DNA from 3 places in the Clostridioides sp. LIBA-7602 genome. Region 2 is predicted to be linked to each of the others. Evidence: riboswitches for the same ligand, from Rfam matches in the RefSeq annotation. Region 2 holds a riboswitch; each other region holds the start of a gene.
The links. A riboswitch is a leader RNA that binds a small molecule or an ion and turns the genes downstream of it on or off. The one in region 2 is predicted to bind glycine.

Region 1 (2,277 bases), 800 kb from region 2:
AATTTCTTATTTCCTCTTCTCTCTTAAGTAACATAGCAAGAGTAGGTGTCTGAACTCTTCCACAAGAAAGTTGTGCATTATACTTTGTTGTCAAAGCTCTAGTTGCATTTATTCCAATAATCCAGTCAGCTTCTGCTCGTGCTATTGCTGAATGATATAGATTTTCATATTCTTTTCCATTTTTTAATTTTGCAAAACCTTCTTTTATCGCTTTATCTGTACTTGATGAAATCCAAAGACGTTTTAGAGGCTTTTTTACTTGTGATTTTTCTATTATCCATCTTGCTACAAGCTCTCCCTCACGACCTGCATCTGTTGCTATAACTATTTCATCTATATCATTTCTATTCATTTGAGCTTTGACTGTATTAAACTGTTTTCCACTCTTTTTTATTACAACAGTCTTTAGGTGCTTAGGAAGTATTGGCAAGTCTTCTAAGCTCCATGATTTATATTTTTCTCCATAACTTTCAGGGTCGGCAAGCGTAACCAAATGGCCTAATGCCCAAGTAACCACATACTTTGGACCCTCTATATACCCATTTTTTTCATTTTTTGAACCCAAAACTTTTGCTATATCTCTTCCAACAGAAGGTTTTTCTGCTAGTACTAATACTTTTCCCATCTAAAAATACTTCCTTTCTCTATATTCAATCTCATATTACACTTAAAATCTAAATAAATAGAACCTTTCTTAATATCGTAACTATAATATTACCATAATTTAATCATATCTAATTAATTATTTAAGATTTTTTTATTTAAAACTTGTTTTATGCCTAATTTGTATGCTTATTACGATATCCATTTTCACGTATATTACTTATATTTTTAAATTTATAATTCGTAATTAGACTTACATTTTTATATTTTTTTACTATTTTTTAATTTTTCAGTTGACAAAACATAAAAACTTATATTAATATTATTAATACAATAAGCTATGACAAATCAATATCCGGTTAAGATTTTATAGAAGAGTTGCTATATAGCACACCGAAGGAGTAACACTCTCAGGTACTTTTTAAAAGTAGGACTGTAAAATTTACGGAACTCTGGAGAGACCCATTATGGGCGCCGAAGGGGCAAGGCTTTTATGCTCAATCTCTCAGGCAAAAGGACAGGGATTATCTACCAAAATCAGTATTATTAATACTTTTATTTTGGTTGCTAATTAGTGTATATCCAGAGCTGAATCTTTTTTAGATTTAGCTTTTTTTATTACACTAGAAATTATAATAAATTATACTTATTTCCTGTCAATTACTTCATTAAAAATTCTATTGATTGTACAAAGCAAAAAAATGAGGGAGTGTTTTTATGAATCTAATTGATATTTTAAACAAAGTTGATGCTTTTATTTGGGGACCACCCTTGCTAGTACTACTAGTTGGTACTGGTATATTACTTACTGTTAAACTTGGAGTTATACAGATAACTAAACTTCCAAGAGCTCTTAAATTAATCTTCTCTGCTGAAAACAAAGGTAGTGGTGATGTTTCAAGTTTTGCAGCCTTATGTACTGCACTAGCTGCTACAGTTGGTACTGGTAATATTGTTGGTGTTGCTACAGCTATTAAAGCTGGTGGACCTGGTGCTCTTTTTTGGATGTGGATAGCAGCATTCTTTGGAATGGCTACTAAGTATTCAGAAGGTGTTCTTGCAATAAAATATAGAACTAAAGACAAAAATGGTCAAGTATCTGGTGGACCAATGTATTACATAGTAAATGGTATGGGTGAAAAATGGAGACCTCTTGCAATATTTTTCGCTATAAGTGGTATATTGGTTGCACTTTTAGGAATAGGTACTTTTACCCAAGTAAATTCAATAACAGATGCGATAAATAGCAGCTTTGGTGTAGACCCTAGAATCACAGGTGTTATATTAGCAGTATTTGTAGCGTTAGTCGTATTTGGAGGTCTTAAAAGTATATCTAATGTAGCTACTAAGATAGTACCTTTTATGGCTGTTATATACATTGTAATCTGTGGAATCATTTTAATATCTTTTTGGAACAAGATACCAGAAACTTTTATGTTAATAATTAAAAGTGCTTTTACAACTACTGCTGCAACTGGTGGTTTCCTAGGAGCAACTATTTCACTGGCTATTAGAAATGGTATAGCTCGTGGTGTATTTTCAAACGAATCTGGTCTAGGTAGTGCTCCAATAGCTGCAGCTGCGGCTAAAACTGAATGGCCAGCAGAACAAGGTCTTATATCTATGACAGGTACTTTTATAGATACTATTATAATCTGTACTCTTACTGGATTC
Region 2 (2,277 bases):
GGTTTCTTAACTATCATGGCAGGAACAACTTTTTTTCTGATTGCTATACCTATTTCATTTCCTACTTTTGCATACTCAGAATCTATAATTCCCATACCTAAAATCTTTCCTGTTGTTGGAGAAGCACATCCTGTTGTTACAAAGCCTACTATTTTGTCACCAATCTTTATATCGTATCCATTTCTAGGCATCCCTTTGCCTTGCATTTCAAATCCAACTAATTTTCTTTTAGCTCCATTTTCTTTTTCTTCTGATAAGATTGTTTTTCCAATAAAATCTTCCTTGCTTGTTTTTACAAAAATTGATAGGCCTCCTTCAATTGGAGATATATGTTCGCCTATTTCATGACCATATAGAGGTAGAGCTGCTTCAAATCTCAAAGTATCTCTACAACCTAAACCAGCAGGACATATATCTTCTCCTCCAGCTTTTAAAACTTCATTCCAAATTATTTCTGTATGTTCATTTTTACAATATATCTCAAATCCATCTTCTCCAGTATATCCTGTTCTTGAAACTAAACAAGTTAAACCACATATTTTTGTTGATGGAATTGACTTATAAAATTTTATTGATTTTAAATCTATGTCTGTGATTTTTTGAAGAATTTCTTCTGCTTTAGGCCCTTGAACTGCTAGTTGACTAACTTCATTAGAAACATTTTTTATATCTACATTGTAACCTTTACTTTGTTTTATTATCCATGCCACATCTTTATCTATATTCCCTGCATTTATTACTAATAAATAATCTTCTTCACCAAATTTATATATTAATAAATCATCAACTACTCCTCCGTTTTCATAACACATAGGTGTATATATAATGTCATTTACCTTTAATGTGCTTATATCATTTGTAACTAAATTTTGTATAAATTTTTCTGAATCTACACCTTTTATTTGTACCTCTCCCATATGAGATACATCAAAGATACCTGCACTTTTTCTAACCATTTCATGCTCTTTATTTATTCCTTCATATTCTAAAGGCATTTCCCAGCCAGCAAACTCAACAAGTTTTGCTCCAAGCTCTTTGTGTATATTATACAAAGGCACTCTTTTCAATTCATTCATATATAACCCTCCCTATAAAATTAGACCCACTATATTTAAGCAATTTCGATATTATGTCCTATACTTTTTCATAAAAAAAAGATATATTAGCATAGAAAATAATCCTAGCCTATATATCCCTGTTTGTATACCTGAAAGATTTAATAATTTAATATTATTTTGCTTCTTCGGTGACTTATAGTATATTAACTTAAGTCTCTCCAGAGTCCCATCAACTAGCGATATCTTTGCCTGAAAGTTTCTCTAAGAATTGGCATTTCTTAAATTTCTTCTTCGGCGCCTTTTTATATAAAGGTCTCTCTCGCTAATCTCATTTGGAAATATTTATTTTCATTTTTATTGTATGAATATTTCAATTAAATGTCAACACATTATATTTATTTTTTTTTATGTATTAATTTTTTTGTTAAGTTTTTATTATCAATTATATTACTTTTATATTATTAACTTTTATACATATATGTTATATATTAATGTAAAATAATATATTTATTTAATTTATTATTAATATGTCATACAAAACACTAAAAGTAAAGTTATATTGTAATTTACTATATTATGTTAAAGATATATTCATACACACAATAGAATCGTTTGCAATTTTATCTTTGTGAAAAATAAGATTTTGAAATAGAGCATTTTTAAATAAAATTAAACTTATTAAACAGATATATTTTTTATAAGTTTATAAAAAACAGATTATATTGTGACTTTAAATTGTTTCTTAGAAATACGTTATTATAGATTTTATATTCTTAACAAATGTCTTAAAATTTATATGTAAACACATTTTCAGACAACAAAAAAAGCACTTAATGTGCTTTTGTATATTTATTAGAAAATATCTTTAGAAATATATTCATATTGTATTTTGGTTTATTTCTCAAAAAATAAAAACGGGATAGCCCACTCCGAAAGCCAGCAACCCCAGTTTTTTTCAGCACAACTAAGCACTGTAGAGTGCGGATGAAGGGAGTCGAACCCCCACGCCAATGGCGCTAGATCCTAAGTCTAGTGCGTCTGCCAATTCCGCCACATCCGCTTATCACTCTTTTATTTTACTATATTTCCCTATTATTTTCAATAACTTTTTAAAATTATCTAAAAACTAACAAAACAATGATAATAAAAGGCTAAATTTATTTATATCCTTATTCTGCAAGTTCTATCTCTGCTTCATCAACTTTCTTACCAATTATTT
Region 3 (2,277 bases), 890 kb from region 2:
AAATACTCCCATTGTTCCATCTTCTTCATCTGCAAAGTATTCATGAGTTTCTCCAGTAATCTTATTTTTAAATACAACTGACTCCAGTATTCCATCACCTTTGATTTCTTCTATTACTGTATCTAATAAGAACTCTATCTTTGGATTCGCTTTTGCTTTTTCTTCAACACTCTTAGCACATCTAAATCCTTGTCTTCTATGTACAATTGTTACTTTTCTAGCAAATTTAGTTAAATACATTGCTTCTTCTAATGCACTATCTCCTCCACCTACAACAAATACCTCAAAATCTTCAAAGAAGTCTGCATCACAAGTTGCACAATATGAAACACCTTTACCAGTAAGTTCTTTTTCCCCTGGGCAACCAATTTTTCTTGGAGTTGCTCCTGTTCCTATTATTACTGCTTTAGCTCTATATTCTGCTTTTTGACCTTTTAAAACTTTTATATCTCCATCTAGCTCAGTATCTACAATGTTATCTCTTAGAATTTCTGCTCCAAACTCTTTACATTGTTCAACCATTCTAGCTATTAGACTTGGTCCTGTTGCATTTGGAACTGACCCTGGATAATTTGCAATTTCATGTGTTATTACAATTTGCCCACCAGTTTTGTCTTTTTCTAGGATTAGAGTATTCAACTTTGCTCTTGCCCCATAAAGCCCTGCTGCAAGCCCTGCTGGTCCTGAACCAATTATTACTAAGTCATACACATTTTCCATTTTGACTTATCCTCCCCAATTAGATTTCTCATTTTATTTAATATTAAATTAGATTTAATATTTAGGCTGCTTTAATAATTTTTTAACAATTTTTTTTATTCATACTGCATTCTTTGTATTGTATTATAAAATATATCATAATCAATTACCCTAAAGTCGTCTTGAACACTTTCTGTCCATTTTGGAGTCTTTTTATTATTCTGAAATTTACTTGCAGTGATGATTGCTTCTTCAATTAAGGTTAAAGAGTTTATATCCAAACGATTTCCTCTCTTTAGTATAACAGTTCTATAAGGTGTTTCATTTGGTTTTACACTCCCATAGAGTGGATGAGATAAAAGTTCATATCCTTCATGTATCAAATCTCTACTTGCTTCTAAGATACCAATATAAGTTGTGTCTTTAAACAAAACTTCTCTTTCTTGAACTTCTTCTCTTACTTTCGGATTATTTGTAATTATTATCATTTTTTTACTCTCTTTCAATCTTTTATTTATTACTTGATAAATAAAAAACAGGAAAAACAAATCTCCCAATTTGTCTTCCCTGTTAAAATCATTTTCAGAGCCCCGTCCAAGTACAGTCATTTTTACCTGAGAATTTCATCTAATCTTTTGGGTAAATAGGATTAAATTTGTCCCTTCGGTCGCTTTTTTATAAAGCAGTCTCCCATACTCTTCATCCGGATTATTAAGTTATCAGAAAATTGAAAATTAAGCAATTTATCCTTTGTTTTCTATAAATAGCTTTTTTCTATCTCTGTTGACTTAAGTATATAAACATTCTATAAAATTTGCAATAGTTTTTTTATATGTATTTTGTATACATTTTTACTTTTTTTTCCAAGTGTTGATATTACATATTTCCTGTATTTTCTTTTTTTTTTAAGTACAAACCTTTTTTGGTTTACTTTCTCAAACTGATTAAAAATATAACTATTTTCACAGCAAATCTTTGATTTTTACATATTTTTTAATTTTTTACTTTTACCCACTGAAATTCTCATAATTTTTTATAATTTGCTATCATTTACTTCATCAAACCAAGATTTAACATCACCCATGATAGACTTAATACAGTCATTATCAAATGGTGAATATAAATTTCCCATACTTACAATACCTAAAAATGATTTTGTCCCTCCAACTTTACAAATATTTATATAATCTTGCCATCCTGCATCTCTATCTTGAATCATTTTTTTCCAAAATTGTAATGCACAAACTTGAGCTAGTACATAGTCTATGTAATAAAATGGATTTTTAAATATATGACCTTGCTTAAACCACCAACAACCTCGCTCTAAAAAAGAATTATTATCATAGTTTCTATGAGGTAAATATTTTTTCTCTAAATATCTCCATTTTTCTTTTCTTTTTGCCTTATCCTCATTAGGATTTTTATAAACATAATGCTGAAATTCATCAACAATTATTCCATAAGGTATAAATTTGACTGCTGTCGACAAGTGAGTAAATTTATATTTATCTGTATCTTCTTTAAAAAACAGATTCATCCATGGCCATGTTATAAATTCCATACTCATTGAATGAATTT

Region 1: another riboswitch for glycine. It lies ahead of ACTG45_RS12480 (alanine/glycine:cation symporter family protein); the one in region 2 lies ahead of gcvPA (aminomethyl-transferring glycine dehydrogenase subunit GcvPA).
Region 3: another riboswitch for glycine. It lies ahead of ACTG45_RS12875 (GrdX family protein); the one in region 2 lies ahead of gcvPA (aminomethyl-transferring glycine dehydrogenase subunit GcvPA).

What each region holds. Positions count from the first base shown of each region.
Region 1 is NZ_CP196991.1:2,611,234-2,613,510, forward strand. It holds gene ACTG45_RS12475 (DNA topoisomerase III) at 1-625, opposite strand, end outside; glycine riboswitch at 1,046-1,134, shown strand; gene ACTG45_RS12480 (alanine/glycine:cation symporter family protein) at 1,321-2,277, shown strand, end outside.
Region 2 is NZ_CP196991.1:1,810,185-1,812,461, reverse strand. It holds gene gcvPA (aminomethyl-transferring glycine dehydrogenase subunit GcvPA) at 1-1,076, opposite strand, end outside; glycine riboswitch at 1,194-1,282, opposite strand; glycine riboswitch at 1,286-1,390, opposite strand; tRNA gene ACTG45_RS08625 (tRNA-Leu) at 2,038-2,118, opposite strand; gene ACTG45_RS08620 (Na+/H+ antiporter NhaC family protein) at 2,228-2,277, opposite strand, start outside.
Region 3 is NZ_CP196991.1:2,704,090-2,706,366, forward strand. It holds gene trxB (thioredoxin-disulfide reductase) at 1-720, opposite strand, end outside; gene ACTG45_RS12875 (GrdX family protein) at 816-1,187, opposite strand; glycine riboswitch at 1,291-1,402, opposite strand; gene ACTG45_RS12880 (M3 family oligoendopeptidase) at 1,733-2,277, opposite strand, start outside.